DNA from 3 places in the Paenarthrobacter sp. NPDC089675 genome. Region 2 is predicted to be linked to each of the others. Evidence: riboswitches for the same ligand, from Rfam matches in the RefSeq annotation. Region 2 holds a riboswitch; each other region holds the start of a gene.
The links. Region 2 has a riboswitch for glycine ahead of gcvP (aminomethyl-transferring glycine dehydrogenase). Riboswitches for the same ligand answer to the same signal wherever they lie in the genome.
Positions count from the first base shown of each region.

Region 1: it holds a riboswitch for glycine, as region 2 does, so the genes downstream of both, gcvP (aminomethyl-transferring glycine dehydrogenase) here and gcvP (aminomethyl-transferring glycine dehydrogenase) in region 2, are expected to answer to the same signal.
Region 3: it holds a riboswitch for glycine, as region 2 does, so the genes downstream of both, cycA (D-serine/D-alanine/glycine transporter) here and gcvP (aminomethyl-transferring glycine dehydrogenase) in region 2, are expected to answer to the same signal.

Region 1 covers NZ_JBIVHM010000003.1:43,101-53,204, reverse strand. Annotated here, with positions in the region: gene ACIPY2_RS07885 (hypothetical protein) at 1-79, opposite strand, end outside; gene ACIPY2_RS07880 (hypothetical protein) at 113-505, opposite strand; gene ACIPY2_RS07875 (class IV adenylate cyclase) at 1,231-1,752, shown strand; gene ACIPY2_RS07870 (DNA/RNA non-specific endonuclease) at 1,796-2,617, opposite strand; gene ACIPY2_RS07865 (L-serine ammonia-lyase) at 2,806-4,218, opposite strand; gene gcvH (glycine cleavage system protein GcvH) at 4,469-4,855, opposite strand; gene gcvT (glycine cleavage system aminomethyltransferase GcvT) at 4,890-6,023, opposite strand; gene gcvP (aminomethyl-transferring glycine dehydrogenase) at 6,036-8,882, opposite strand; glycine riboswitch at 9,055-9,151, opposite strand; gene ACIPY2_RS07845 (TetR/AcrR family transcriptional regulator) at 9,246-9,785, opposite strand; gene ACIPY2_RS07840 (MFS transporter) at 9,858-10,104, shown strand, end outside.
Region 2 covers NZ_JBIVHM010000005.1:17,736-27,839, reverse strand. Annotated here, with positions in the region: gene ACIPY2_RS12055 (amino acid-binding protein) at 22-891, opposite strand; gene mscL (large conductance mechanosensitive channel protein MscL) at 969-1,427, opposite strand; partial or broken gene ACIPY2_RS12045 (helix-turn-helix domain-containing protein) at 1,656-1,841, shown strand; glycine riboswitch at 1,926-2,025, shown strand; gene gcvP (aminomethyl-transferring glycine dehydrogenase) at 2,175-5,036, shown strand; gene gcvT (glycine cleavage system aminomethyltransferase GcvT) at 5,047-6,168, shown strand; gene gcvH (glycine cleavage system protein GcvH) at 6,190-6,573, shown strand; gene glyA (serine hydroxymethyltransferase) at 6,570-7,889, shown strand; gene ACIPY2_RS12020 (L-serine ammonia-lyase) at 8,148-9,548, shown strand; gene lipA (lipoyl synthase) at 9,694-10,104, shown strand, end outside.
Region 3 covers NZ_JBIVHM010000004.1:331,498-341,601, reverse strand. Annotated here, with positions in the region: gene ACIPY2_RS11605 (septum formation family protein) at 125-616, shown strand; gene ACIPY2_RS11600 (ExeM/NucH family extracellular endonuclease) at 803-5,329, shown strand; gene cycA (D-serine/D-alanine/glycine transporter) at 5,391-6,857, opposite strand; glycine riboswitch at 7,012-7,111, opposite strand; gene ACIPY2_RS11590 (FAD/NAD(P)-binding protein) at 7,199-9,148, opposite strand; gene ACIPY2_RS11585 (prolyl oligopeptidase family protein) at 9,209-10,104, shown strand, end outside.

The DNA of each region.
Region 1 (10,104 bases), on a different contig from region 2:
GTCCAGTTTGATTCGCGCTGCACCCTGACAGCACGAAGAGCAGCACCAGTGGTAGAAGCAGACGCCGGGTCATGGTCACCTTTCGACTCTTTCAGTTCAGGGAACTGTGGAATCAGTACGATTCATCGTGGCTCGAAATTCGGTTATCCCAATTCCCGCCACCCGGATAGGCGATGTCCGCAAGGTAGCTGATAGCCTGCCCCTCCTTCATGTAAAAGGAGTTGCCACCAAAGTTCAGGTGTTCAAAGAATGTTACGTATCGGTAGGATGGGTTGGTCGTGTATCCAACAATGTTTGACGTTGGATCATTTGCACCGCTACCTACCCAAGATGTTGCGTAGTTGTTCGAGTACTTGGTTCCGTTCCACATTGAGCTTTGGAACAAGCAGACTTGCCCGTTTGCACATGTTTGATCTGCCCACGCATTTGCCGCACGGGCGTTGGCTCCAACCATGACAGGTATTGCGACTACGGCGGCCGCAGCAAAGCTCAGAATCTTTTTCATTTCACCATTCTCTCAATAGGAGTGAAGTCTGGTGATGACAATCCACGAAACGCCAAATAGGTACGATGCCAGTCACTGCCCCCCAGTAGTCTCGAAAATAACGGGGCATCTGCGGCAAATCAACCGGAACGCCACAATGATAGGAATCTCGGGAAATATAGACCACCCAAAAGTAATATTCATAATGTCGCGTCACGATCAGACCGCTTCACCCACGTACCTTGGGGGGGTGTTTACCCTTATCGTTGTGTAGTCTGAAAACGCCTCCGGAAACGCATGGTACGACTCGCAGTCAGCGCCATCGCCGCCCTGCTGATCGTTTGGGCTGGTCCATCTTTTGGGCGCTCATCGAGGAGGGCGACGCTCCACCGGATGGGGGTTCCGGGGCGGTTACCGGTCCAAGCCAAGCAAAGGAAATATCACTTGGTTGCGGATCGAGAGGATGCTGGCGCGAAATGGTCGTGGACGTCGAACCGCCCCAAACGGCTCAATCGCTTGCAAAAACTGCGACACGAAAGCCACACCGGCACTACTGGTTGGATATGGCGCAGCGTTCTCCTGCGCCGCAGCGCACGTCAAGCACCGCTTGCCCTTTCCAAGCAGCTGGCGTGCCGTCGTCGACCGATGGCCACCCCATCGCATCGGATCGACAGCGGTGTGGCTGGTCTCCACCACCGGCCAGCCACACCGCGATGTCCACCCCTGCGCCAGCAAATGGAGAACTGATGCCTCAAAACATCGAAATCAAAGCACGCATCGAGAGCGTCGAAGATATGTTGCCGGTCGCGACGGCTTTAGGCAGCAGCGCAGCTCAGTATGTGACCCAGGACGACACCTTCTTTCAATGTCCCGATGGACGGCTCAAGCTCCGTGTCACCGACGACGGCGAGGGAACGCTGATCTTCTACCGCCGTCCGGACCAGTACGGACCGAAGGCTTCGTCGTATGTACACACATCTACGACCGATCCGCATGAACTCCGTGAAGTCCTCTCGGAAGCCTATGGAGAGCTCGGACGGGTGCGGAAGAGCAGGATCGCATTGCGCGTTGGCCACGCCCGCGTTCACTTGGATGTTGTCGAGGGGCTTGGCCATTTCCTCGAGCTCGAAGTCGACGTCAGGGCTTCCGAGCAGGATGCCGTCGAAGAGGCGCATGCACTCATGGCCGCCTTGGCAATCGCCGATGCGGACTTGGTTCAGGGATCCTACCTGGATCTCTTGCAGGACACTGCCCGTCAAGAATCCTGAACGCAGCCAGCGGGACGCTTGCCACCAGCCCCCCGGACCAACCTCACAGCCGAATCTGGCTCATGCTCTCCAGCTCAATGGCCTTCGGAGCCTTCCCCAGCTCACGCTGGCCGCTGGCCAGCCGGTCCGCAGCAGTGAGCCGGCTCAGGCTCAGCCCAGTGAGGTCGGCAATCTCGCCGATGGGAACCTGGAACGTCCGGAAAGGACCCAACGGGGGTGGTTCGCCCTCCAGCAGCCGCTCGGTGATGGCCTTCTTCAGTTCAACCTTCCCCAGCAACGGCGACTGGTCAAGGATGAAGCCGGCGGCCCCAAGCTTGGCATCGTTGGTCCAGGCTGCGATCTTCCAGAACCGCCGAGGCACCTGCACGCCCCGGTAGGGAGGGTCGTCGTCCAGGAGGACCGGCCCGGTGAACACACTGAGCTTGGCATCGAAGGAGTCGGCGTGCTCCAGAACGTGGTCCTCCAGCCCGACCCACAGTTCCTTGCCCTGGTTGAAATCATCAACCTGTGGAGCTGCGTTGGTGAAGACAAAAGTGTCCTGGTTGGCCTTCTTGGCCGTCGCTTGGTCGCCCCAGACAGGGTCCAACCGCCGGACAAGGTGGCCGCGGTCGAAGGCGTTGTTCTTATAGACATCGGGACCGGCCTGCTGTTCCTTGGGAACGCGCTCGTCAAAATGCCAGGTGCCTTCGCGGGCCAAGGGGTTCAGTTCGCTGCCGCTGATGTTGACCCCCACGATCGCCGCGAGCTTCCGGGCCGTCCGGAAGCGCACGGAGAAGTGGGTGTAATCCAACAGAATCGTCGTTGCCGACGGACTGGGCAGCTCAAGGCGTGCCCGCAAGAAATCCCGGTCATATCCCCCGCTCATGCATACAGCATGGCACTAGGCACTGACAGCGAACAGAGACTTCCTGCGTTGCGGGGCCTGCTGTGCATCCCCACCGCCTCCCTAACCTCGCAAGCTCGGCCAAGGAACCCGGGCAGCGTGGGCCCTGCTTTGGAATTAGCGCGCAGAGCGGGCCTCACAACAGGGCTTCCCTGCGTTGCGGGGCCTGTTCAGCATTCGACGACGTTGACGGCCAGGCCGCCCATCGCGGTTTCCTTGTACTTATGGGACATGTCCTTGCCCGTCTCACGCATGGTCACGATCACCTCATCCAACGAAACCCGGTGCGTGCCATCACCCCACAACGCCATCTTCGCCGCGTTGATCGCCTTCGCAGCAGCAATCGCGTTCCGCTCAATACACGGAATCTGCACCAACCCCCCGATCGGATCACACGTCAACCCCAGATTATGTTCCATCGCGATCTCAGCAGCGTTCTCCACCTGAGCCGGCGAACCACCCATCACCTCAGCCAACCCCGCAGCAGCCATCGACGACGCCGAACCCACCTCACCCTGGCAGCCCACCTCGGCACCGGAAATCGAGGCCTGCTCCTTATACAAAACCCCCACCGCCCCGGCAGCAAGCAAGAACCGCACCACCACCTCGTCCTTATCGGCCTCGGTGGCCTTGTCCATCCCCGGAGCGTAATTCAACGCGTAATACAACACCGCCGGAATGATCCCCGCCGCACCATTGGTCGGAGCCGTCACCACCCGGCCACCGGAAGCGTTCTCCTCATTCACGGCCAGGGCGATCAGGTTCACCCACTCCTGCCAATACTTCGGATCGTTCCGGTCCTTGTCCTCCTTCAGCAACCGCTCCAACCAATCCGGTGCACGCCGCTTCACCCGCAACCCGCCCGGCAGCACACCCTCACGCTTCAGCGACGTCTCAACACAGGCCTCCATCACCGACCAAATATGCAGCAAACCCTCCCGGATCTCCTCCTCCGACCGGGACGCCCGCTCATTGATCAACATGATCTCGGAAATGCCCAGGCCCTTCGACGAGCACCGGCCCAACAACTCCGCCGCCGTCCGGAACGGCAACGGCAACTCCGCCTTGGACTCCTCCAACTCCGCCCGGGCCGCGTTCTCCTCACCCTCACGGACAATGAACCCACCACCCACCGAGAAAAACGTCGCCTCCATCAGCACCGTCCCCTCAGCATCGGACACAGCAAACTTCATCCCATTCGTATGCCGCGGCAACACCGTCAACGGATGCAACACCATATCCTCCACCGCATAGGGCAGTTCCACGCCGTCGCCGGAAGCACCGGCGAGGTTCAACACACCGGTCTCGGCGATCGCGGCCAGGCGTTCCTCCACTTCCTCCGGGAGGATCAGCTCGGGGTGGTAACCCTCAAGGCCCAACAGCGTCGCAGTCATCGTCCCGTGACCGCGCCCTGTAGCTGCCAACGACCCATACAGGTCCACACGCAACGACGCCACCGAGCCCAGGACGCCGCTGTCCCTCAACTCGCCGGCAAATACAGCCCCGGCCCGCATCGGACCAACCGTATGCGAACTCGACGGGCCGATGCCCACGGAAAACAGATCGAAAACACCAACAGCCATGGCCGGGATCCCTTTTACAGCTTGAAAACGGTCCGGCAGATGGTCCTGCCGGATGGCCTCCCCCGCTCTTGACGGCAGGCGACCGAAGCACGACGCCGGGTGGCCCCCTCAGGCGGCAACCCGGCGTCGCAAGTTCATTCAGTTATTAAGTCCACGCTACGCCAGAGCAGACTTGGCCAAAACGGGGCTTCGCTGCGGTAGATGCCGTGCGCACGGCATGTTGAGCAGCGAAGCCACGATTCGGCTGATGCTAGGCGAGGTCTCCGCCGTTCTTGGAGGCGTATTCCTGCGCCGAGAGCAGCGGACCGTCAGACTCTGCGGCAACCTTGAACAGCCAGCCGTCGCCGTAGGGGTCGTTGTTGATGAGGGCCGGGTCGGAAACAACGGCGTCGTTGATCTCGGTGACCTCACCAGTGACGGGCGAGTACAGGTCGGAGACCGACTTGGTGGACTCAACTTCGCCACAGGTCTCGCCTGCAGTCACGGTGGAACCTACCTCGGGCAGGTCCACGTACACGATGTCACCCAGTGCGTCGGTGGCAACTTCAGAGATACCGATGGATACCGAGTTCCCCTCCCCACGCAAAACCCACTCGTGTTCGTCGGAGTACTGAAGTTCAGGCGCTACTTTGGGCATTCTGTTTCCTTTACGTTGTATGGACAAAAACTGCTTAGCGGGACCGCTTGTAGAACGGCAAGGCGACGACTTCGAAGGGCTCGGCCTTGCCGCGGAGGTCCACGTCCAGGGCGGTGCCGGGCTCAGCATAAGCAACGTCCACGTATGCCATGACCACCGGGTACCCCAAGGTGGGGCTTGGCTGGCCGGACGTCACTTCGCCAACGACAGCTCTGTCCTTCACCACGGGGTAGTGTGAGCGGCCGGCGCGGCGTCCCAGGCCCTTGAGGCCCACGAGCTTGCGTCCAGTGGAGACCCCGGCACCTTCAGCCTTCAAGGCAGCGAGTGCTTCCTTGCCAACAAAGTCGCCTTCCTTGGACAACGCCACAACAGGCCCGAGCCCGGCAGCGAAGGGATTGCCTTCGCGGGAGAGCTCGTTGCCGTACAGGGGCATGCCGGCTTCCAGGCGGAGTGAGTCGCGCGAGGCCAGGCCAGCCGGGACCAGCTCGCCCTCTTCGGCGACGGCGGTAATCGCCTGCCACAGCGCGCCGGCGGATTCGTTGGGAACGAAGATCTCGAAGCCGCCTTCGCCCGTGTACCCGGTGCGTGCCAGGAGCAATTCCTGGCCGCTGCCAGCCACCAGGAAGGTGACCTCGACGGCGGCGTAGTACTTCAATTCGGTGACCAGCGAGTGCTGCTCGGCCGGGACAAGCCGCAGCAGAATCGCTTCGGCAAGGGGACCCTGGACGGCGATGAGCGAGGTCTCGGGCGAGGCATCCTCAACCACGACGTCGAATCCGGCCGCACGCACCAGGAGTTCGGCAGCAACAACTGCCGCGTTGCCGGCGTTCGGCACCACCAGGAACTTCTCCGCACCCCGACGGTAGACGATCAGGTCATCAATAATCCCGCCGTCTTCCTGGCAGATCAGCGAATACTTGGCCTTGCCTTCGGCCATGGCCGAGATCTTGCCCACCAGCGCATAGTCGAGGAACTCGGCGGCCTGCGGGCCGGTGACCCAGACTTCACCCATGTGGGAGAGGTCGAACAGGCCAGCGGACTTGCGAACGGCGTGGTGTTCGGCGAGCTCGGAGGTGTACTTGAGCGGCATCTGCCAGCCACCGAAGTCCGTGAAGGACGCGCCCAGCTTCTTGTGCTCTTCGTAGAGGGCTGTGTATTTCCCTGTCATTTTCCCAAACCCTTAGTTCTCGAAGTCTTCGATCGGAGGGCACGAGCACACCAGGTTGCGGTCGCCTGCTGCGCCGTCGATGCGTCCCACCGGCGGGAAGTACTTGTCCTGCTTGAGGTGGTGGACAGGGAAGGCGGCCTGCTCGCGCGGGTAGGCACGGTCCCAGTCGGAGCTCACGACGGCGGCTGCCGTGTGGGGTGCGCGGCGAAGCGGGGAATCCTGCACGGAGAAGTCGCCTGCAGCAACCTGGTCGATTTCCTTGCGGATGGTGATCATGGCCTCGATGAAGCGGTCGATCTCTACGAGGTCCTCGGACTCCGTGGGCTCCACCATGAGTGTGCCGGCAACCGGGAAAGCCAGGGTCGGCGCGTGGAAGCCGAAGTCGATGAGGCGCTTGGCCACATCCTCGGCAGTGACCCCGGTCTTCGCGGTGAGCTCGCGGAGATCGAGGATGCATTCGTGGGCCACCAGGCCGGCTTCGCCCGTGTAGAGCACCGGGAAGTAGTCGTTGAGGCGCGCTGCGATGTAGTTGGCAGCGAGCAGCGCGGACTTGGTTGCTTCAGTGAGGCCCTGGCCACCCATGAGCTTCACGTAAGCCCAGGAGATCGGAAGGACACCGGCCGAGCCGAAGCGGGAGGCGGAAATCGGGACATCGTTACCTTCGGTCCAGGAAGCGGCATCGCCCGGCATGAACGGTGCCAGGTGGGCCTTGGCTGCGACCGGGCCAACGCCGGGTCCGCCGCCGCCGTGCGGGATGCAGAAGGTCTTGTGCAGGTTCAGGTGGGACACGTCGCCGCCGAACTTGCCGGGCTGTGCGAGGCCGACGAGCGCGTTGAGGTTGGCACCGTCGATGTAGACCTGGCCGCCGGCCTCGTGGACGGCGTCGCAGACCTCGCGAACGTCTGCGTCGTACACCCCGTGGGTGGACGGGTAGGTGATCATGATGGCCGAGAGAACGTCACGGTTGGCTTCGATCTTGGCCTTCAGGTCGGCGTGGTCGATGGTTCCATCGGGAGCCGTGGCCACAACCACAACCTTCATGCCGGCGAGCACTGCCGAGGCGGCGTTGGTGCCGTGGGCCGAGGCGGGGATCAGGCAGACGTTGCGCTGCTGGTCTCCGCGGGAGTGATGGTAGCCGCGGATTGCGAGGAGGCCGGCCAGCTCACCCTGGGAACCGGCGTTGGGCTGGATGGAAACCTGGTCGTAGCCCGTAATCTCGGTCAGTTGGGCTTCGAGGTCGGCGATCAGTTCGCGCCAGCCAGCGGTCTGGGAATCCGGGGCAAACGGGTGGATGGAGGCGAACTCGGGCCAGGAGATGGCTTCCATCTCTGCGGTGGCGTTGAGCTTCATGGTGCACGAACCCAGCGGGATCATGGTCCGGTCCAGCGCGAGGTCCCGATCCGAGAGCTTGCGGATGTAGCGCAGGAGCTGGGTTTCGGAGCGGTGGGTGTTGAACACCGGGTGCTGCAGGTAGTCGCTGGACCGTTCCACGGAAGCCTCAAGCGCGAAGCCCTCCACGGACTCGACAACTGAAGCGCCGAACACGTCGAGGACACTGCCAACAACCTCAGTTGTGGTTGTTTCATCCACCGAGATGCCCACCGTGTCAGCATCGATGCCGCGCAGGTTGATACCGCGCTCTTCAGCGGCAGCCGCGAACTCCGCTGCGCGCCCCGGGACACGGGCAGTCACCGTGTCGAAGAACGAGCCGTGAAGAACCTCGACGCCGGCAGCCTTCAAGGAGGCGGCCAGGGTGCGGGCGTGGTTGTGGGCGGTATCGGCGATCGCCTTCAGGCCCTCGGGACCGTGGTAAACGGCGTACATCGAGGCAACGATGGCAAGCAACGCCTGCGCCGTACAAATGTTGGACGTAGCCTTCTCGCGGCGGATGTGCTGCTCACGGGTCTGCAGCGCCAAGCGGTAGGCGGGAACACCGGCGTCGTCCTTTGAAACGCCAACCAAGCGACCCGGCATGGAGCGCTCAAGGCCCTTCTGGACAGCCATATAAGCGGCGTGCGGGCCGCCAAAGAACAGCGGCACGCCCAGGCGCTGGGCAGAACCGACGGCGATATCGGCACCCTGCTCACCCGGAGGGGTGATGAGCGTGAGCGAGAGAAGGTCGGCGGCAACGGTGACCAGGGCACCCCGCTCTTTAGCCGAAGCGATCACGGCGGAGTGGTCGAAGACGCGGCCGGAAACGCCGGGCTGCTGGAGGACGACGCCGTTGATGGCGCCTTCCGGAAGACCGTTGGCGAGATCCGCCACCTCGACTTCAAAGCCAAGAGCCTCGGCGCGGCCCTTCACGATGGCGATGGTCTGGGGCAGGCAGTCGGCGTCGAGAACGGTCTTGCCGTCCTGCGCAGCTTTGTTCTTGTTGGCCCTGCGCATCATCAGCACCGCCTCAGCCACTGCAGTTGCTTCGTCGAGCAGGGAGGCATTGGCGATGGGCAGGCCAACGAGGTCCTGCACCATGGTCTGGAAGTTCAGGAGTGCTTCAAGGCGGCCCTGCGAAATCTCGGGCTGGTACGGCGTGTATGCGGTGTACCAGGCCGGGGACTCGAGGATGTTCCGGCGGATCACCGGAGGCGTGATGGTGTCGAAGTAACCCTGGCCGATCATCTGCACGGCGGTCTTGTTCTTCGAAGTAAGTTTGCGCAGTTCGGCGAGAACCTCAACCTCAGAAAGGGCGTTCTGCAGGGTCAGGGCAACGTCCTGGCGGATGTCGTTGGGAACCGCGGTGTCCACGAGGGAATCCACGGAGTCGTAACCGACGGACTTGAGCATGGTGTCAATGTCGGCCTGGCGGCGGGCACCGATATGCCGGTCGACGAAGGCGGTGGAGGCTGAACTAACCGTCACGAAGGAACTCCATTACTTGGGCGGCGTTTGGGTACGCCGCAGTGGCTCGGGTTCCTCCCCGCTCTGTATTGGACCTGAGAGTTTCCGCGGGGGTGTCCGCACACGACCCGCTTGCACCGTCGGTGAGCACAGCATCCGTTCACACGGAGTGCCTGCTGCTTTCCAGAGTTGCCTAACCGCGGCGGTGCGTGGGCCTGAGAGATTCCTGGGGAGGATTTGCTCCTACGGCGCCTGCATCACGTACTGCAGGACTCTCCCGCCGCAGATCAAAGGCTTTTATGCAATTTTTGCGGCCCGCAGCTAAGGCGCACCACAGTTGTTAATTGTCCTACGCCCGCGGCGCAGCGGCAAATGGGGGATGCGCTACTTCCGCAGGCGGGCCAGGACTTTCAAAAGAACCTCGACGTCGGCCTCGCGACTGGCGTTGCCGGCGTCCTGCCCGCCTTCAAACATGGCGTTGAAATAGAGCCCGTCGCCCATGTAGCTGACGGCTTTGGCCACTTCCGGGCCAACGTCCTCGGCAAGGACGTCCTGCCAACGTTGCTGGATGGCCGTGAAGCGTTGCCGGGTCTCCTGGTGCGCAACTTCGGCCAGACGGGTCGCCGCCACGAAGGCGCGGTCCATGGGCGTTCCACCCCACAGCGACGTGCGGATGAAGTAGGCGGCGGAACCGTCGGGCGCCGCCTTCATCAGCTCTATGTCCTGCTCCGCCAGTTCATCGAGACGCTCCAGCAAGGCACTGATCAGCGCTTCCTTGTTGGGGAAGTGGTAGAGCAGCCCGCCCTTGGAGACCCCCGCACGCTTGGCGACGGCATCGAGCGTGGCAGCACGCTCCCCCACTTCGATAAGGAGCGATTCAAAGGCGTCCAGGACAGCATCCCTGGCAACTGGTTTTCGCGGCATGCATCCATCATTCCGTAAAGCTTGGCTTGGTTCTATTTGAAACTATACCGTCTAGACGGTACAGTAACGACCATGTTCTCGCCGTCCTCGACCCAAGCACCCCGTTCCGTCAACCCCGTTAAGGGGCAGGCAGCACCGTGGCGCGATTGGACGGCCCTGGCACTGCTGATGTTCCCGGTGCTCCTCGTGGCCGTCGACAACACCGCGCTCACCTTCGCCCTGCCCGAGATCGCCCGTTCCCTGGAAGTGGGCGGCATCCAACTCCTGTGGATCGTCGATGCCTATCCCTTGGTTCTGGCCGCGCTGCTGGTTTCCATGG
Region 2 (10,104 bases):
TTGGGATACCGAGGTCCTGGCCTAGCTGGGTTCCGGGCTCGGACTGTATGCCAGAATCTCCGCCAGCTCAGCCAATCTGTGGGCCCTCGCCGACTCCGCCGGAGTGAACGGCTCACCGGGGCGGGAGAACACCAAGGGACCGTGCCAGGCCGTGGGAATCTTCAGGATGTCTGCTGAGCGTCCGACGCCTGCGCTCACCTCGGGAGCCGGGTGTTCCGGGTCCGTCGGGACCACTTTGGCGGACAACAACTCGGCGACGGCCAAGGGCAGTTCCTGCGGATTGCCGGCAATGCGCGCCGCGAGGCTGAGGGCCTTGGTTTGTCCGTCCGCCATGGCCAGCGCCGTGGTGGGCCAAACGCGGGACTCGCGCCCGCCGCCGTCGTGCATTGCCTGAAGCAGTTCCTCCTCGGTGAGCTGCCTCGGCGCGGACAGGACGAACTCATCCATCACTGTGTCTTGCAGGCCCGCGCCATCCATGGGGTGGACGTGGATGCTGAGGATGTTCGTTTCCAGCCGGGCGAGGGACTGCGTGATTTTTTGCAGGGACCCGGGCTGGTCGAGGAGCAGGGTACGGGCACGCCACAGGGACGGGGCTGAGTTCAAACTGCGGCGGTGTTTGAGCGCCGGGGCGTGCAACCACCGCCGCAGGACCTTGGCGGCCGACGGCTCGGCCACCCAGATCACCAGGACGGTCGCGGTCACTGTCAGCAGGAGGACCTTTGCGACATACGGCAAATGTGTTTCCACCACTGCTGCGTGCACCAGGAGTTCAATGGGCAACATCACGGCGATGTTGGCCAGCGTGAGCCGGGCCTTGGGAGGTTCAGGCAGCTGGCCGCAGACCTCGCATACGAGGTCGGCGGTAACGGGAGAGCTCGCATTGGGCTTCATGAACCCATGCTGCCGTCCGGGTGTTTCGTAGGCGTTGCTGCTGCGTCACGGTCTCGCGGCAGCTTTCGCGGGAGTGCCTAGCGGATGCGGTCGGGGTCCAGGTCGCCGTCCAGGCCGCGGTTGGTGCCGCGGGCTTCTGCGGCATCCTTGAGGAGGTCGCGGATTTCGGCCAGGAGCGCGGTATCGGCCGGAATCGGCTCTTCCTCGGGCTCTGCGGTGGCCAAACGGTCCTTGACCATGGAGTTGATCTTGTTCATGGGCGCCACGAAGATGAAGTAGACCACGGCGGCGGTGATCAGGAAGGTCACCAGTGCCGTCAGCACGGCGCCGATGTTGACGAACGTGGCCTCTTTGTCCGGCCAGATCCGGAAGCCCAGCCCGTCCGCGTTGACGCCACCGGCCGCGGCGATCACGGGGTTGATGATGTTGTTGGTGAAAGCGGCAACAAGTGCGGTGAAGGCACTGCCGATAACCACCGCGATGGCCAGTTCGATCACGTTGCCGCGGAGAATGAAGTCCTTGAATCCCTTAAACATGGAGTGTCCTCTGGTCGGTACGGGGCGTATGGCTCAAGCAGAGAACAAACTACCATTCCGGGGTTTCGCAGAAGGTGTCACGGGATGTGAGCGAGCGATCGGGAATTGGGGGTGGGATGTGAGCGAGCATCAGTATTACCCGATGCTCGCTCACATCCCGCCCGTTTTTTGGGGATGCTCGCTCACGTCCCGCCCGTTTTTTGGGGATGCTCGCTCACATCCCGCGCCTTGAAGACCTATCTGGGCTCCCAGCGGTCATGGCAAAAGACTGCGTCAGCGCTCTTCACGCACCGGCAAACCATCATCTACAGAATCCGGAAAATCGGCGAACTGACTGGGCTGGACATGGGTGAGACGTCCACGTTGGCGCAGCTCTGGCTGGCCCTGCAGATCCATGAGGCGATGCAGGGTTAATCGCCATGGGAAGGCGCGCCTTGCACTTTCCGGCGGCCACCCGCTATGGTGTGAAGCGTGTCACTGACGTGGCGCAAACGCTTTTGATCTGCGGCGGGAGAGTCCTGCCGGGTACATCCAGTCAGGCGCCGTAGGAGCAAATCCTCCCCAGGAATCTCTCAGGCCCATGTACCGCCGCGGCGAGGCAACTCTGGAAAGTAGTCCGGGCAACCGGGCTCACCGACGGTGCAAGTGGGCAACCAAGTCCACGGAATCTCTCAGGTCCAATACAGAGCGGGGAGGAACCCATATTCACTATGGCGCTCAATGGGCGCCTGAATCCTGGAGTTCCTCTTGACTGTTCAATCCTCCCCAACCGCTTTCGCGGACCGGCATATCGGCGCCCGTCGCCAGGCCGATGTTGAGACCATGCTCAAGGCCATCGGCTACGACTCCGTCGACGGCCTGGTGGACGTGGCTGTCCCCGATTCCATCCGCCAGTCCTCGCCCCTCGCCCTGCAGAAGGCGTTGAGCGAGACCCAGGTCCTGGCCGAGCTCCGTAAGCTCGCGGCGAAGAACAAAACCGCCGTGCAAATGATCGGCCAAGGCTACTACGACACCATCACCCCGCCGGTCATCCGCCGCAACATCCTTGAATCCCCGGCCTGGTACACCGCTTACACGCCGTACCAGCCGGAGATTTCCCAGGGCCGCCTTGAAACGCTCCTGAACTTCCAGACCATGGTGCAGGACCTCACCGGCCTGCCCATCGCCAACGCTTCCTTGCTGGATGAAGCGACCGCCGTGGCCGAGGCCGTGCTGCTGATGCGCCGGGCGAACAAAGCCGTGAAGGACGGCAAGACCGTCCTGGACGCCGACCTCCTGCCGCAGACCATCGCGATCGTGAAGGGCCGCGCCGAGGCGCTCGGCTTCGAGGTTCTTGTCGCGGACCTCTCCGCCGGACTGCCCGACGGCGACATCAACGGCGTCGTCCTCCAGCAGCCCGGCGTTTCCGGCCGGGTTTTCAACCACTCCGCCGTGATCGCCGACGCCAAGGACCGCGGTGCGCTTGTCACCGTTGCCGCCGATTTGCTGGCACTGACCCTCATCACGCCCCCGGGCGAACAGGGTGCGGACATCGCCGTCGGAACCGCGCAGCGTTTCGGTGTCCCGCTGTTCTTCGGCGGCCCGCACGCCGCGTACATGGCGGTACGGAACGGTATGGAACGCACGCTTCCGGGCCGCATTGTGGGTGTCTCCAAGGACAACGCCGGCGTGCCTGCCTACCGCCTCGCCCTGCAGACCCGCGAGCAGCACATCCGCCGCGAAAAGGCCACGTCCAACATCTGCACGGCACAGGCACTGCTGGCCATCGTTGCCTCGATGTACGCCGTCTACCACGGCCCGGACGGCCTCAAGGCGATCGCCGAAACTGTCCACGGCCACGCCCGTGTGCTGGCTACCGCCCTGCAGAAGGCAGGCCGCGAACTCGTCGCAGACTCCTTCTTCGACACCCTCACTGTCCGCGTCCCCGGCAAGGCTGACAAGGTGATCGGTGCTGCCGAAGCACGCGGCATCAACCTCCGCTACATCGACGCCGACACTGTGGGTGTTTCCGTTGATGAAACCACGACGCCGGAGGTCCTCTCTGCTGTGGCCGTCGCCTTCGGCGCTGGTCCGGTAGGGGACGCCGCCGGGTTCGAGCTGGCATCCGACGTAGTCCGCACCTCTGACTTCCTGCAGCACCCGGTGTTCAACACGCACCGTTCCGAGACGCAGTTGTTGCGCTATATCCGCAAGCTGTCCGACCGGGACCTCGCGCTGGACCGCACCATGATCCCGCTGGGTTCGTGCACCATGAAGCTGAACGCCACGGCCGAGATGGAAGCCATCTCCTGGCCTGAGTTCGCCTCGATCCACCCGTTCGCGCCGGATTCCCAGACTGAAGGTTGGCGTGAGCTGATCTCCGGTTTGGAAGCCGACCTCACCGAGATCACGGGCTACGACCAGGTCTCCATCCAGCCGAACGCCGGTTCCCAGGGTGAGCTTGCCGGTCTCCTCGCGATCCGCGGCTACCACCTGTCCCGGGGCGATGACCAGCGCAACGTTTGCCTGATCCCGGCTTCTGCCCACGGCACCAACGCCGCCTCGGCAGTGCTGGCGGGAATGAAGGTGGTTGTGGTGGCTACGGCATCCGATGGCACCATCGACCACGCTGACCTGAAGGCCAAGATCGAAGCGAACCGCGATGTGCTTTCGGCCATCATGATCACGTACCCGTCCACGCACGGTGTCTACGATGCCGACGTCGTCGAGGTCTGCGACGCCGTGCACGAAGCCGGTGGGCAGGTGTATGTGGATGGAGCGAACCTTAACGCACTGGTTGGCCTTGCGCAGCCTGGCAAGTTCGGCGGCGATGTCTCCCACCTGAACCTGCACAAGACCTTCTGCATCCCGCACGGCGGCGGCGGACCGGGTGTCGGTCCCGTTGCTGCGAAAGCACACCTGGCTCCGTTCATGCCGGGTGACGCCAACAACGCATCTTCGGAGGGTGGCGTGGCCATCTCCGCATCCCGTTTCGGTTCCGCTGGCGTACTGCCGATTTCATGGGCCTACGTGAAGCTCATGGGCGGCGAAGGGCTGACCGAGGCGACCAAGTCGGCGCTGCTGGCTGCGAACTACGTTGCTTCCCGCCTGGATGAGCACTTCCCGGTCCTCTACACAGGCGAAGGCGGACTCGTGGCGCACGAGTGCATCCTGGACCTTCGTGAGCTGACCGCGCGTACCGGTGTCACGGCCGAGGATGTTGCGAAGCGCCTGATCGACTTCGGCTTCCACGCGCCCACCCTGGCGTTCCCGGTTGCGGGCACTTTGATGGTTGAGCCCACCGAATCCGAGGACCTGGCCGAGATCGACCGCTTCATCGAAGCCATGATCACCATCCGGGCAGAGATCGAGCAGGTAGCTGCCGGTGACTTCTCCGTGGAGGACTCCCCGCTCCGCAACGCGCCTCACACGGCAGCCGCCGTCGTAAGTTCCGCCTGGGAGCGCGACTACCCGCGTGAGCAGGCAGCATTCCCGGTGGCGAGCCTCAAGCAGGACAAGTACTTCCCGCCGGTCGGCCGGATTGACGGTGCTGCAGGCGACCGTAACCTGGTCTGCTCCTGCCCGCCCCTCGAAGCGTTCGAGGAAAACACAGCAGAGTTTGAGAACTAAAGGACCCGTGATGTCTGAGAACTACACCGCTCTCTATGAGCAGCACAAAAAGGCCGGCGCGTCCTTCACGGACTTCGGCGGCTGGCAGATGCCCCTCAAGTACGACTCCGAGTTGGCTGAGCACCACGCGGTGCGCCAGGCGGCCGGCTTGTTCGACCTCTCCCACATGGGCGAAGTCTGGGTGACCGGCCCGGAAGCAGCCGCCTTCCTGGATTACGCCCTGGTGGGCAAGCTGTCCGCGATCGCCGACGGCAAAGCCAAGTACTCGCTGATCTGCAACGCCGACGGCGGCATCATCGACGACCTCATCACGTACCGTCGGGGTGCGGAGAAGTTCCTCGTGGTGCCGAATGCGGGCAACGCTGCAGTTGTTGCAGCGGAGCTGCAGAAGCGTGCCGCCGGGTTCGATGTTGTTGTCGAGGACGCCTCCGCTGAGACCTCCCTGATCGCTGTCCAGGGCCCGAACGCAGAAGCCATCCTGCTGGAGCTCGTGCCGGCGGAGCAGCATTCCCTGATCACGGAGCTGAAGTACTACGCGGCTGTTGAGGTGACCATCAGCGGACAGGACCTGCTGCTGGCCCGCACCGGCTACACGGGCGAAGACGGGTTCGAGATCTACGTCCCGAACACGGACGCTCCCTCGCTGTGGGAGGCACTGCTCGAAGCCGGCGAAGGCCACGGGCTTATCCCGGCGGGCCTGGCTGCCCGCGACTCCCTCCGCCTCGAAGCAGGCATGCCGCTCTACGGCAACGAACTCTCCCGGCACGTCAACGCCTACGCAGCCGGGCTCGGCCCCGTGGTGGCGCTGTCCAAGGAGGGCGACTTCGTGGGCAAGGAAGCGCTGGCCGCGATCAAAGCCGCCGGTGTTGGCTCCACGATCGGGCAGAAGCTGGTAGGCCTCAAGGGCACCGGACGCCGTGCGGCCCGCGGTCATTACTCGGTTTTGAAGGACGGTTCGCTGATCGGCGAGGTGACCTCGGGCCAGCCGAGCCCCACGCTCGGTTACCCGGTCGCCCTGGCGTATGTCGACGTCGAACATTCCGCCGTCGGCACTGTGGTGGACGTCGACCTCCGAGGCAAGGCCGAACCGTTCGAAGTCGTTGCGCTGCCGTTCTACAAGCGTTCCAAGTAGTCACGAGAGAAGGATTTTGACATGAGCAAAGTAGTTGCCGAGCTGAAGTACTCGGCTGAGCATGAATGGGTTGCTGGCGATGGTGGCGGGCCGGTAGGCATCGGCATCTCCGCCGTCGCCGCGGATGCCCTGGGCGACATCGTCTACGTGGACCTGCCCGAGGTCGGCTCCACGGTGACCGCGGGGGAGACCTGCGGCGAGGTGGAGTCCACCAAGTCCGTCTCCGACCTGTACTCGCCCGTCACCGGTGAAGTGACCGAGATCAACGACGCCGTCGTCGGAGATCCGGCCCTCATCAACAACGACCCCTACGGTGCCGGCTGGCTCTTCAAGGTCGCCGCCACTGAGGAAGGCCCGCTCATGACGGCCGAGGAATACGCAGCAGCCAACGGAGGCGAACTGTGAACCCGGTATCCGTGACTGAATTCGAGCAGGTCGTGTCGGCGTCGCTGGACGCCCAGCTTTCGGAGCTGGACCCCGAGATCGCGGCAAAGATCGACGACGAACTGGGTCGCCAGCGCGGTGGCCTGGAAATGATCGCCTCGGAGAACCACACCGCCGTTGCAGTGATGCAGGCGCAGGGTTCGGTGCTGACCAACAAGTACGCCGAAGGCTACCCGGGCAAGCGCTACTACGGTGGCTGCGAGCACGTGGATGTGATCGAGCAGCTCGCGATCGACCGCATCAAGTCGCTGTTCGGCGCCGAGTACGCCAACGTGCAGCCGCACTCCGGTGCCCAAGCCAACGCTTCGGTGATGCACGCGCTCATCAAGCCGGGCGACACCATCATGGGCCTCAACCTGGCACACGGCGGACACCTCACGCACGGGATGCGGATCAACTTCTCCGGCAAGCTCTACAACGTGGTCCCTTACGGCGTTCGCGAGGACACCCACACGGTGGACATGGCTGAGGTGGAACGCCTGGCCCAGGAACACAAGCCTGCATTGATCGTGGCCGGCTGGTCCGCATACGCGCGGCAGCTGGACTTCGCCGAGTTCCGCCGGATCGCCGACTCCGTGGGCGCCTACCTGATGGTGGACATGGCCCACTTCGCGGGTCTGGTAGCTGCTGGCCTGCACCTCTCACCGGTCCCGCACGCCCACGTGACCACCTCCACCACGCACAAGACCCTCGCAGGTCCGCGTGGCGGCATCATCCTCTCCAACGACGCCGACATCGCCAAGAAGATCAACTCGGCGGTCTTCCCGGGCCAGCAGGGTGGGCCGTTGGAGCACGTGATTGCGGGCAAGGCCGTGGCATTCAAGATCGCCGCGTCCGAAGAATTCCGTGAGCGCCAGTCCCGTGTCCTGGCAGGTTCACGCATCCTCGCCGAGCGCCTGGTCCAGCCCGACGTCGCCGCGGCAGGTATCTCGGTGGTCAGCGGCGGAACCGATGTGCACCTGGTCCTCGTGGACCTGCGCAACTGCGAGCTCGACGGCCAGCAGGCCGAGGACCGCCTCGCCTCGATCGACATCACCGTCAACCGCAACGCAGTGCCCTTCGACCCGCGCCCGCCGATGGTCACCTCGGGGCTGCGCATCGGCACGCCCGCTCTTGCGACGCGCGGTTTCGGTGAAGCTGCCTTCCGCGAGGTTGCGGACATCATCGCCGAAGCATTGATTGCCGACGCCGACACGGACCTCAGCGGGTTGCGTCACCGTGTGGAGGCCCTGGCTGAAGCGCACCCGCTCTACCCGGGAGTCGCGAACCTGGGCTAAGGCTCGCGCGCCGGTGCCAAAACGGGGGTTCGCTGCGGAGACGGCCGAGCGCACGGCATGTTCCGCAGCAAACCCCCGAAACGGGCAATTTGAAATCTCCCGGGTGGGGCATTTGCTGGGAACGGATGCTCCACATCAACACCGGGTTCGGAGGTTTGGTACTGGACCTCCACGGGGGCTGGGCCGCCTTGGCTCAGGATTGGCCCAGCCCCCACCTTCTTGTTTGTTCTTGACTCCTCCCTGAAAGGGATCACGGCCATGGCTGTTGGTGTTTTCGATCTGTTTTCCGTGGGCATCGGCCCGTCGAGTTCGCATACGGTTGGTCCGATGCGGGCTGGGGCGGTGTTTGCGCGGGAGCTGCGTGAATCCGGCGTGCTGTCTGCTGTGGCCGGGTTGCGGGTTGACCTCTACGGGTCCTTGGCCGCAACCGGCAAAGGCCATGGCACTTTCACGGCCACTTTGCTGGGCCTTGAGGGGTTTGAGCTCGAGCTGATCCTCCCCGATGAGGTTGAGGAGCGGCTTGCCTCCATCGAGGAAACGGGGAAGCTCAACCTCGCCGGCGAGGTGCTCCTGGAGTACGGCGTTGCGGATATGGTGTTGCATCCGTTGACGGTGTTGCCGCGGCATACGAATGGGATGAAGTTTGCTGTGTCCGATGCTGAGGGGACGGTGTTGCGGGAGGCGACGTTTTTCTCGGTGGGTGGTGGGTTCATTGTCCGTGAGGGTGAGGAGAACGCGGCCCGGGCGGAGTTGGAGGAGTCCAAGGCGGAGTTGCCGTTGCCGTTCAGGACGGCGGCGGAGTTGTTGGGCCGGTGCTCCTCGAAGGGCCTGGGCATCAGCGACATCATGTTGATCAATGAGCGGGCGTCCCGGTCGGAGGAGGAGATCCGGGAGGGGCTCTTGCATATTTGGTCGGTGATGGAGGCCTGTGTTGAGACGTCGCTGAAGCGTGAGGGTGTGTTGCCGGGCGGGTTGCGGGTGAAGCGGCGTGCACCGGATTGGTTGGAGCGGTTGTTGAAGGAGGACAAGGACCGGAATGATCCGAAGTATTGGCAGGAGTGGGTGAACCTGATCGCCCTGGCCGTGAATGAGGAGAACGCTTCCGGTGGCCGGGTGGTGACGGCTCCGACCAATGGTGCGGCGGGGATCATTCCGGCGGTGTTGTATTACGCGTTGAATTACGCTCCGGGGATGGATCAGGCCACCGAGGCCGATAAGGACGATGTGGTGGTGCGGTTCTTGCTTGCTGCCGGGGCGGTGGGGGTTTTGTATAAGGAGCAGGCCTCGATTTCCGGTGCCGAGGTGGGCTGCCAGGGTGAGGTGGGTTCGGCGTCGTCGATGGCTGCTGCGGGGTTGGCTGAGGTGATGGGTGGTTCGCCGGCGCAGGTGGAGAACGCTGCGGAGATCGCGATGGAACATAATCTGGGGTTGACGTGTGATCCTATCGGGGGGTTGGTGCAGATTCCGTGTATTGAGCGGAACGCGATTGCTGCTGCGAAGGCGATCAACGCGGCGAAGATGGCGTTGTGGGGTGATGGGACGCACCGGGTTTCGTTGGATGAGGTGATCGTGACCATGCGTGAGACGGGCAAGGACATGTCCCATAAGTACAAGGAAACCGCGATGGGCGGCCTGGCCGTCAACGTCGTCGAATGCTGAACCCATCCTGTTGTGAGGCCCGCTCTGCGCCCCAAAACGCTCGCGAAGCGCGCTGAGCGGGCCCCGCAACGCAGGGAAGCCAGCCGCACATGCAGGAAACCTGCGTGGAGGCCAACAATGTACAGACCAAACATGAAGGAAAACCATGACCCTGGCACCTGAAGGCCGTAAGTTGCTGCGCGTTGAGGCCCGCAACGCACAAACCCCGGTTGAACGTAAGCCCGAGTGGATCAAGGCCAAGGTCCAGATGGGGCCGGAGTTCGTCGGGTTGAAGAACCTGGTGAAGAAGGAAGGCCTGCACACCGTGTGCGAGGAGGCCGGGTGCCCGAACATTTTCGAGTGCTGGGAAGACAAGGAAGCGACGTTCCTGATCGGCGGGTCCGAGTGCACCCGGCGTTGTGATTTCTGCCAGATCGATACCGGCAAGCCCTCCCCGCTGGACCGGTTCGAACCCACCAAGGTGGCCCGGTCCGTGCAGGCCATGCAGCTGCGCTACGCCACGGTCACCGGCGTGGCCCGCGACGACCTCGAAGACGAAGGCGTGTGGCTGTACGCC
Region 3 (10,104 bases), on a different contig from region 2:
CCCATGGCCGATCCTGGGGGATCGATCGGCCATGGGCTTATTGACCGGTCCCTCAATCGTTGGGCCGCAGTCCGGACGTCGTCCGCAAACCATCTGTGGTCCTAATGGGGAACGAGGACCCGAAGTGCTTCACCTTTCACGATCCATCAAGGCCGCCGCCGTACTCGGTGCGGCCTCATTCGCTCTTGCCGGTTGTTCGCTGATCAGCAGCGGCGACGCCAAACGGGACGAGTCGGGCCGGCCCACCGAGACATCCGTCGCGGACGCCTTCCAAGTAAAGGTTGGCGACTGCATGGCGGAGCCATCGGGCAACGAAATCCGGGATGTCTCCATCATTCCTTGCGAGCAAAGCCACGATCTTGAGGCCTACGCCGCGAAGAAGCTCGTGGCCGACTCCTACCCTGGCCAGTCCGAGGTTGAGTCGCAGTCCGAGGAATATTGCGCCACGGAGTTCGCCACTTTCGTGGGCGTGGATTACAACGAGTCCACCCTCGAACTGACCTACCTTTACCCCACCAGCCAGACGTGGAAGCAGAACGATCGCGAAATCGTCTGCCTCATCGGCGGCGCTTCCGGCGCTGCCACCAAGGGTTCCCTCAAGGGCTCCGCCAAGTAGTGAAGTGCCGATGGCCAAGGGCAACCCTTCGGCCATCGGGACGCCACTCCACATTCATCCGTTCGTGTTCAGCTATGTCCGAGGCAGCTTTACCCGGGAGTAACTTCCGGCACATCGCCCACGTCACAAGACAGCGGGCGTCATCCCCAGAGTCCCACAGGGCTCCCCTGATGAAAGTTAATGCGGATGCACCATAAGCACTGGAAACTCTTGGCAGGCACAGTCCTGTCTGCGGGGCTCACAGCGGCCCCGTTGGCGGCTGTCCCCGCCGTAGCAGCAAATGAACCTGACCCCGGCGCATCACCTGTGGTCATCAATGAGGCCTACTTGAGTGGAGGCAGCAGCGGCGCCGCATTCAAGAACAAGTTCGTTGAGCTGTATAACTCCTCGGACGCGCCGGTCAGCCTGGCGGGCTGGTCTCTGCAGTACCGGTCGGCAACGGGAACTGCTGCCCCCACGGGAATTACTGCCCTGACCGGCAGCATCCCCGCCAAGGGCTACTACCTGGTCCAGGGCGCAACGAACAGCGGCACCTCCACGGCCCCGGCACTTCCTGCCCCGGATGTCCAGGCCACCGGCACCCTGAACCCCGGCGGCACGGCCGGGACGCTGATCCTTGCCAAGCAAGCCACCGCAATCTCGCAGCTCCCTGCCGGCTCCGTGACAAACAATGCGGTGATTGCCGACCTGCTTGGCTATGGCAGTTCCAACACTTTTGAAACGGCCGCCGCAGCAGCACCGTCAAGCAACACGGACGTCCGCAGCCTCAACCGCACCAATGGAGCGGACACTGACTCCAACGCTGCCGACTTCAGCCTCAGCGCGTCCATCACGCCTACCCCTTCAGGCGGAACCGGGACGCCGCCGGACCCACAACCGGAACCCGGCACCAAGACCATCGCCGAGATCCAGGGCACCGGCGCGGCCAGCCCGTTCGTCGGAAGCACCGTGACCACGCGCGGCAAGGTGACCGCGGTCTATGCCACGGGTGGCTTCAACGGCTACTACGTCCAGACCCCGGGAACCGGAGGGGACAACGGCGGGGCGGCCAGGACGGCGTCGGACGCTGTGTTCGTCTACTCCCCCACCACGACGGGTTCCGTCCAGCCGGGCGACTACCTGGAGGTGACCGGCGTCGTGAGCGAATTCGCGAACCAAACGCAGATCACCGTGGACGCGGCGGGCCTGAAAAAGCTCACCGAGGCTGCACCGGAGGTCAAGTCGACCCCGTTCTCCCTTCCCGCTAACGAGGCAGCCCGCGAAAGCCTGGAGGGCATGCTCGTTGCCCCGCAAGGCGATTTCACGGTGACGGACAACTACTCCCTGAACCAGTACGGCGAAATCGGCCTGGCTGCAGGCACCTCGCCTTTGGTACAGCCGACGGCGGTAGCCGCCTACGGTTCGCCCGAATACGCGGCGGTTGTGGCTGACAATGCGCTCCGTGGCATCAAGCTCGACGACGGCGCCTCCACGAACTTCCTCAAGGACGCCACCACCAAGGCCCAGCAACTGCCGTACCTGACCACCAACGATCCTGTCCGCGTGGGCTCGCCCGCGAAGTTCAAGACCGACGTGATCCTGGGCTACGGCAACAACTCTTGGAAGTTCCAGCCGTTGTCCGCCCTCACTCCGGCCAATGCCGACTCCGTCCAGCCGGCGACGTTCACCGCCACCCGTCCGGAGGGCCCGGCTGATGTTGGGGGCTCCCTCAAGCTGGCATCGTTCAACGTCCTGAACTACTTCCCCACCACCGGTGACCAGCTCAGCGGTTGCGTCTTCTACACGGACCGGGACGGCAACCCGATCACCGTCAAGGACGGCTGCAATGCCCGCGGTGCCGCCAACGCGGAGAACTTCGAACGCCAGCAGGCCAAGATCGTTGCTGCCATCACCAAGTCCGGGGCGGACGTCGTGTCCCTCGAAGAGATCGAGAACTCGGCTCAGTTCGGCAAGAACCGTGATGACGCGCTGTCCAAGCTGGTGGACGCACTCAACGTCAAGACGCCAGGCGTGTGGGACTACGTACGTACGCCTGCGAACGCTCCCCCGCTGGGCGACGAGGACATGATCCGTACGGCGTTCATCTTCAAGAAGGCAACGGCTGAGCCCGTGGGAGAATCCATCATCCACAACGACACCGTGGCATTCGCCAGCGCCCGCAAGCCCTTGGCACAGGTCTTCAAGCCGGTGGGCGCCACCGATGACAAGAAGTTCATCGCCATCGTGAACCACTTCAAGTCCAAGGGCTCGGCCGCCACGCCGGATGACACGGACAAGGGCCAGGGCGCGTCCAACGTGGCCCGCACCAAGCAGGCCGAATCGCTGCTCGCCTTCTCGAAGGAGTTGCAGGGCAGCAAGGGAACGGACAAGGTCTTCCTGATCGGCGATTTCAACGCGTACGCCAAGGAGGACCCGATCAACGTCCTCACGGGCGCAGGGTACGCAGACCTTGAGGTCGGCACCGGCAAGCACTCTTACCTCTTCGGTGGAATGGTTGGTTCCCTGGACCACATCCTTGCTTCGCCCTCGGCTGCGAAGAAAGTCACCGGAACGGACATCTGGAACATCAACTCGGTGGAGTCCGTTGCGCTGGAGTACAGCCGCTATAACAACAATGTGACCAACTACTATGCCGCGGACGAGTTCCGGGCCAGTGACCACGATCCCGTGGTGGTGGGCCTCAACCTGGCTCCAGATGCACCGGCAACCGTTGACCTGCAGTTCCTGGGCATCAACGATTTCCACGGTCGCATCGACTCCAACACCGTGCTCTTCGCCGGAACGGTGGAGAAGCTCCGCGCGGCGGCGGCACCGGGCGCCACGGCCTTCATCTCGGCCGGCGACAACATCGGCGCCTCGCTCTTTGCCTCCTCGGTTGCCAAGGACCAGCCCACCATCGACGTGCTGAACGCCTTGGAACTCCAGGCTTCCGCCGTGGGAAACCACGAGTTCGACGGCGGTTGGGCGGACTTGCGAGACCGCGTCATCGCCGGCGGCAACAACGCCAAGTTCCCCTACTTGGGCGCCAACGTCTACCAGAAGGGCACCACTACCCCGGTCCTGCCGGAGTACAAGGTCCTGGACATGAACGGCATGCGGGTCGCCGTGATCGGCACGGTCACCCAGGAGGTGCCAACCCTGGTGACCCCAGCAGGCATCGCTGATCTGGAATTCGGTGACCCGGTGGAAGCCATCAACCGCGTCGCCGCCAAGATCAAGGCTGATAACGCAGCCGACCTGATCATCGTGGAGGACCACGACGGCGCCGCTTCCGGAACGCCTGAAGGCGCCACTTTGGAGCAGGAGGTTGCCGCTGGCGGACCCTTCGCAAGGCTCGTGAAGGAAACGAGCCCTGACGTCGCCGCGATCTTCACCGGGCACACCCACAAGGAGTACGCCTGGGACGCACCCGTCCTGGACAGCAACGGCCAGCCGACGGGCAAGACCCGTCCGATCGTGCAGACGGGGAACTACGGCGAGAACGTGGGCAGCGTGACCCTGACGGTGGACACCGCATCCAAGTCGGTTACGGCGTACAAGGCATCGATCGTGGACCGCACTACTGAAACGGCCGAAAGCCTCGTCGCGGCCTACCCCCGGGTGGCCGCGGTAAAGACCATCGTGGACAAGGCTTTGGCCAACGCAGCGGACATCGGCAACCAGCCGGTGGGCGCAGTAACAGCTGATATCACCACCGCCTTCACCCCGGACCCTGCCGGCGGTGCCCCCAAGCGCGACGATCGCGCAAGCGAATCGACACTGGGCAACCTCGTGGCGGACTCCCTGGTGGACACCCTCAAGGCGCCCGAACTGGGTGCGGCGGAAATCGGCGTCGTAAATCCGGGTGGCCTGCGCAACGAGCTGTACTACGCGCCGGACGGAACCATCACCTACGCCGAGGCGAATGCCGTCCTGCCGTTCGTGAACAATCTGTGGACCACCTCGCTGACGGGTGCGCAGTTCAAGACCCTCCTGGAGCAGCAGTGGCAGACCAACCCGGACGGCACGGTGCCCAGCCGCCCGTACCAGCAGTTGGGGCTATCCAAGAACGTCAACTACACCTACGACGCCGCCCGCGCCGCAGGTGACCGCGTCACCGGCATCTGGGTCAACGGCGCCGTCATCGATCCTGCCAAGCAATACCGGATCGGGACGTTCAGCTTCCTTGCCACCGGCGGCGACAACTTCCGGGTGTTCAAGGAAGGCAGCAACACGAAGGACACCGGCCTGGTAGACCGGGATGCCTGGATCAAGTACCTGCAGGACCACAAGCCGGTCTCCCCGGACTTCGCGCGCCGCTCGGTCGCTGTTGCCAACACAACTGCCGCCGACGTCAAGGCAGGCGACCCGATCACCCTGGCCGTCTCCAAGCTGGACCTGACCTCCATCGGCAGCCCGGCCAACAAGACCCTCAAGGCCGTGTTCACGGATGCCAAGGGCACCACCACGGCCCTCGGAGATGTCCCGGTGAACTCCGGTGCCGCGAGCGTCAACACCAAGGTTCCCGCGGCGGCAGCAGCAGGAACCGGTGCTGTGGTGCTGACCGCCGTCGAAAGCGGAACCACGGTCAAGGTGCTGGTGAAGGTGGCTTCAAACGGTCCTAACCCGCCACAGTGCACCGCCCCGGTCAAACCGTCCAAGTGGTACGACTTCGTGGGCTGGCTCCGCTACGCAATTGCGTGGCTGGAGTACCAAAAGTGCCTGAAGGGCTAAGCGTCCCCCGGTAGCAGCAAAGGAGCCCCTCACGCCGGTGAGGGGCTCCTTTGCTTGTGCACTAGTTGCGGGCCGGTTCCAAGGCCCTCTCGGCATCCTTTTCCAGCTCAGCCTTGAAGTGCTCGTAGCGGGCCAGGTGGGTGGGACGTTTGCGGAGAACCACCCAGGCAACCCCAAGCGCCAGGAACCACAAGGGAGTCACGAGCAACGCCATGAGCGTGTCCGGCTGGGTGGTCAGGGCCCAGAGAATGAAAGCGAAGAAGGCGAAGACCACCCACACCATCACCACGCCGCCGGGCATCTTGAAAGCGGAAGAATCGTGCAGGTGCGGCCGGCGTTTCCGGAATGCCAGGTAGCTGGCCAGGATGATCGACCAGACGAACACGAAGCAGACGGCCGAGACGGTGGTGACCATGTCGAAGGCCTTGCCCACGTCCTGCCCGGCGTACATGAGAACGACGCCGGACAGCAACAGCACGCAGGAAAGGAACAGGGCGTTTCGGGGTACTTTGCGCCCGGACAGCGCGCTAAAGACCGCCGGCGCGTCACCTTCCTGGGCCAGGCCGTAAACCATGCGCGAAGTGGAGTAGATGCCGGAGTTGGCAGAGGACATCGCGGAGCTCAGCACCACCAGGTTCACGATCGTCGCGGCGGCACCGAGGCCGGCCAGCGAGAACATTGCGATGAAGGGGCTGTGACCGGCGGCGAATTGCGTCCAAGGCGTGACGGACATGAGGATGATCAGGGCGCCCACGTAGAAGAGCAGCACGCGGATGGGGATGGAGTTGATGGCCTTGGGCAGGTTCTTCTCCGGATCCTTGGCCTCGGCAGCAGTGGTCCCCACGAGCTCGATGCCCACGAACGCGAAGACGGCGATCTGGAAGCCGGCTACGAAGCCCATGAATTCGTTGGGGAAGAAGCCGCCGTGGCTCCAGAGGTTGCTGAAGCCTGCCGGCCCGGCGTCGGACTGGAACCCCGTGAAGATCATGAAAAGGCCCACGATGATGAGCGCCGCAATGGCCACGATCTTGATGAGGGCAAACCAGAACTCGGTCTCGCCAAAGGCCTTCACGGTGGCCAGGTTGAGCAGCAGGAGGATGCCGATGGTGACGAGTCCCGGGATCCAGAGGGGCAGGCCGGGCCAGAGTTCCTGTGAGTAGCCCGCGATCGCGATGACGTCCGCGATGCCGGTGATCACCCAGCAGAACCAGTACGTCCAACCGGTGAAAAACCCGGCCCACGGGCCCAGGAGATCCGCGGCAAAGTCGCTGAAGGACTTGTAGTTGAGGTTGCTCAGCAACAGTTCGCCCATGGCCCGCATGACGAAGAACAGCATGAAGCCGATGATCATGTAGACGAAGATGACGGACGGTCCGGCCGCTGAAATGGTCTTGCCCGAGCCCATGAAAAGGCCGGTTCCAATGGCACCGCCGATCGCGATGAGCTGGATATGGCGGTTGCTGAGTTGGCGTTCGAGGTGGGGTTCTTGCGTGTGACTGATGTCCGATGGCGGGCGCTGAATCGTCATAAGGAACTCCATTGTTCAGGCGGCACACTTGGATGCCACGATGATTCGGGTTCCTCCCCGCTCTGTCATTGACCTGAGAGTTTCCGCGTTCCTGCGCGCAGGAACGCTTGCACCTTCGGTGAGCCCGGTAGCCCGGACTGCTTTCCAGAGTTGCCTCGCCGCGGCGGTACAGGGTGCCTGAGAGATTCCTGGGGAGGGTTTGCTCCTACGGCGCCTGACGGGATGTACCGGCAGGACTCTCCCGCCACGGATCAAAAGCGCGCACCACCTCGCCGGTGATGCAGCTCACACAGTAGCGAAGGCATGGCTGGTTCGCAAGCCGCCCAGCTCAGGGCGCGGATTCAAAGACCAAGGATGCTGCGGGCGATCTCATCCGCGTCGCGGAGCGTCCGTTGGCCGCTTGTGTAAGCCCGGCCCGTTGCTGGCCGTGCCTCCGCAGCAATGGCGGTCCCCCACTGCGTCGCCGAGAGCTGCAGGCCCAAGAGGTACATCCCCTTGGTCACCGAACCGTTGGCCGCCACCGGACGGTAAGGATGCGGTTCAACGTCCAGGCCCGTGGTCTGCACCGGGGTCCCTTCGACGCTCATCATGATCTTGGTGCGGACCAGCCCGTCCGCCATCAGCTGTTCCAAAAGCGGTGAGATGTTGATGCCCACCCTGTTGGCCGGCGACATCGCCTCGATCAGTGTCCGTGCCTGGACAGGAGCATCGCGCACCCACGGCGAAAACGCCCGGAAGACTTCGGCGTTACGGTCCACGCTGAACTTCGGGTCGGGTCCCACGAAACTCACGACGCCGGCACGCGCCAGAGCCGCCAACTGTTCCGAACGCAGGGCCGGAGGTCCGCTCGCCAGCCCCTCGACGAAGGCCTCGAACCACCCCCGCAGCTCGGCCACCCAAGATTCGTCCGTGATGCCACCATCTGCCACGACCGTCTTGAGGATTGCCCTGCCGGTATGCAGCGCTCCAATGGCCATTTTCACGGGGTCCGATTCGCCCAGTGCCGATCGCCTGGCATCGTCGTCGAGGTAGTCGGTGACGGCCTTGTCCAGTTCCCGTCGCGAGGCGAACGACCTCCCGGCCAGGGGGGCCGAGAGCCCCCTCAGGTTCAGCCGGCGCGAAGCTACTACGTGCTTCTCCACCAACGCGCCGACTTCGCTTTCCCAATTGCCGGTAGCGTGGGCGTGGGGTTGCAGGGCGTCTTCGAGGTCCGCGAGGAACTGTGCCGCATCACGGATCGCGGCCGGTTGTGATTTCGCCAAAGTTACGTAGTAGGCCCACAGCGCGTCACGATGCAGGAGCGGCCAGAGGTCATGGTCGAATCCGGGCTGTATCCCCGCTGCCCTGAAACGGTCCACGGCGGCCTCGGTCAGGTACTTGAGGGTGATGCTCGTGGCGTAGTACCCGGGAAGTCCGGCCTTGGCCCGATAGGGCGTGCCCCGACGCGAGGCCGCGATGATCCTGGGTTCGCGGCCGGAAGGACGATACTCGAGCGTTCCCGCGCCCGGAGCCACGGCCTCCACGAATTTGCCGCCGCGGCCCTCCGTCAGTTGGCCCATCACGTCGAAGAAGTTCAAGCCCATGCCCCGGACCAGGACGGGCTCGTTGTCCGGCACGCGCTGCCAGTCCACATCCGCGGGCGGTGCCGGCGGGAAATAGAGCAGACCGTGTTCGTCCGCGGCGGCCTGGAAGGACCGCTGTTCGGGATTGAGGCGGGCCTCGATATGTCCCAGTGCGAGAACCACGGAATCAACGGTGAGGGTTTCGCCGTCGGCCAGTTCGACGCTGAACCGGTCCCCCTCGACCGGGCGCGCCGCCACGGCGGACGTTTCATGGAAGGTGACATCCACGCCGTCGGGCAGCCGCTGGAGCAGCTCCGCCAAAGTCTGCCGCAAGTACCGCCCATAGATGGCCCGGCTGGGAAAGTTGTCCGACTCAAGTGTGGACAGCTCCGCCTTTTCGGCCGGGTTCAGGCCCTGGCCATCACGACGTCGGGCCACCCGCCATTCGTCGAACGAGCCGCCGGCCAGTGGCGGGGCGAGTTCCGGATCCTCGGGTATGAGCGTGGGGTAGAACGACTGGGTGTTCATCAGGTACAACCGGGACTGATCCGGTTGCCAGACATGCCCTGACCCCGCCGGGTACGGATCAATGACGTGGATCTGCAGCTTCGCGGTCACAATCGTGCCGTCCGTGGCAGCGGCCTTGTTCGCAAGCAGGCGCTCGAGGACGCTGGTACCCCGGGGACCGGCACCCACGAGGGCGACTCGGATGATTTGCGATTTAGCCACGCTCAAGCCTAACGTCCGCGTGACTTGCTTCCCCTTGAAAAGTGTTGCTTGGATGGGGCGATGACCACCACAGAAGCTGATCAGACGCCCTTCCCCGAATCCCCCACCGCCTCCGGACCCCGTCACGCGGCCGAAGTGGCACCGGAGCCAACGGACGAGAACGTTTGGTTGGAGGACATCCACGGTGAAGAACAGCTCGCCTGGGTCCGGGAGCAGAACGCCCGCACCGAGGACCTGCTGGAAGACGCAGAATACGCCAAGGTCCAGGCCGGAATCCTCGAAGTCCTCGACTCGACCGACCGCATTGCCATGGTCAACAAACGCGGCGACTTCTACTACAACTTCTGGAAGGACCGCGAGCACCCCAAAGGCCTCTGGCGCCGCACCACCTGGGAAAGCTACCTCACCGAGGCACCCGAATGGGATGTATTGCTCGATGTTGATGCGCTGGCTGCAGCCGAGGGCGTGGAATGGGTCTTCCACGGAGCCGGATTCCTGCGTCCGGCCGACGGTTCGGAGTACCGGCTCGCGATGGTCTCGCTCTCCCCTGACGGTGGCGATGCAAACCGCTACCGAGAATTCGACGTCGAGACCCGCGCCTTCGTGGACCCGGCGTCCGGTGGCTTCGACGTGCCCACGGCCAAGGGCAATGTGAGCTGGCTCGATTCCGATACCCTGCTTGTCTCCACCACCGCTGATGGCCTGCCGGCAACGTCATCCTCCTACGCCCGGACCGCCGTGAAGCTCCGGAGGGGAGAGTCGCTGGCCTCCGCTGAGCAGGTCTTCGAGATCCCCGAGGACCACATGCTCGCCATGGTGGCCCACGATTCCACCCCGGGCTACGAGCGTACTTTCGCGGTGGACTACATCGACTTCTACAACCGAAGCACGTGGCTGGGCCGCGACGGTTCCTGGCTGCCCATTGATGTTCCTACGGACGTGAACATCAGCGCTCA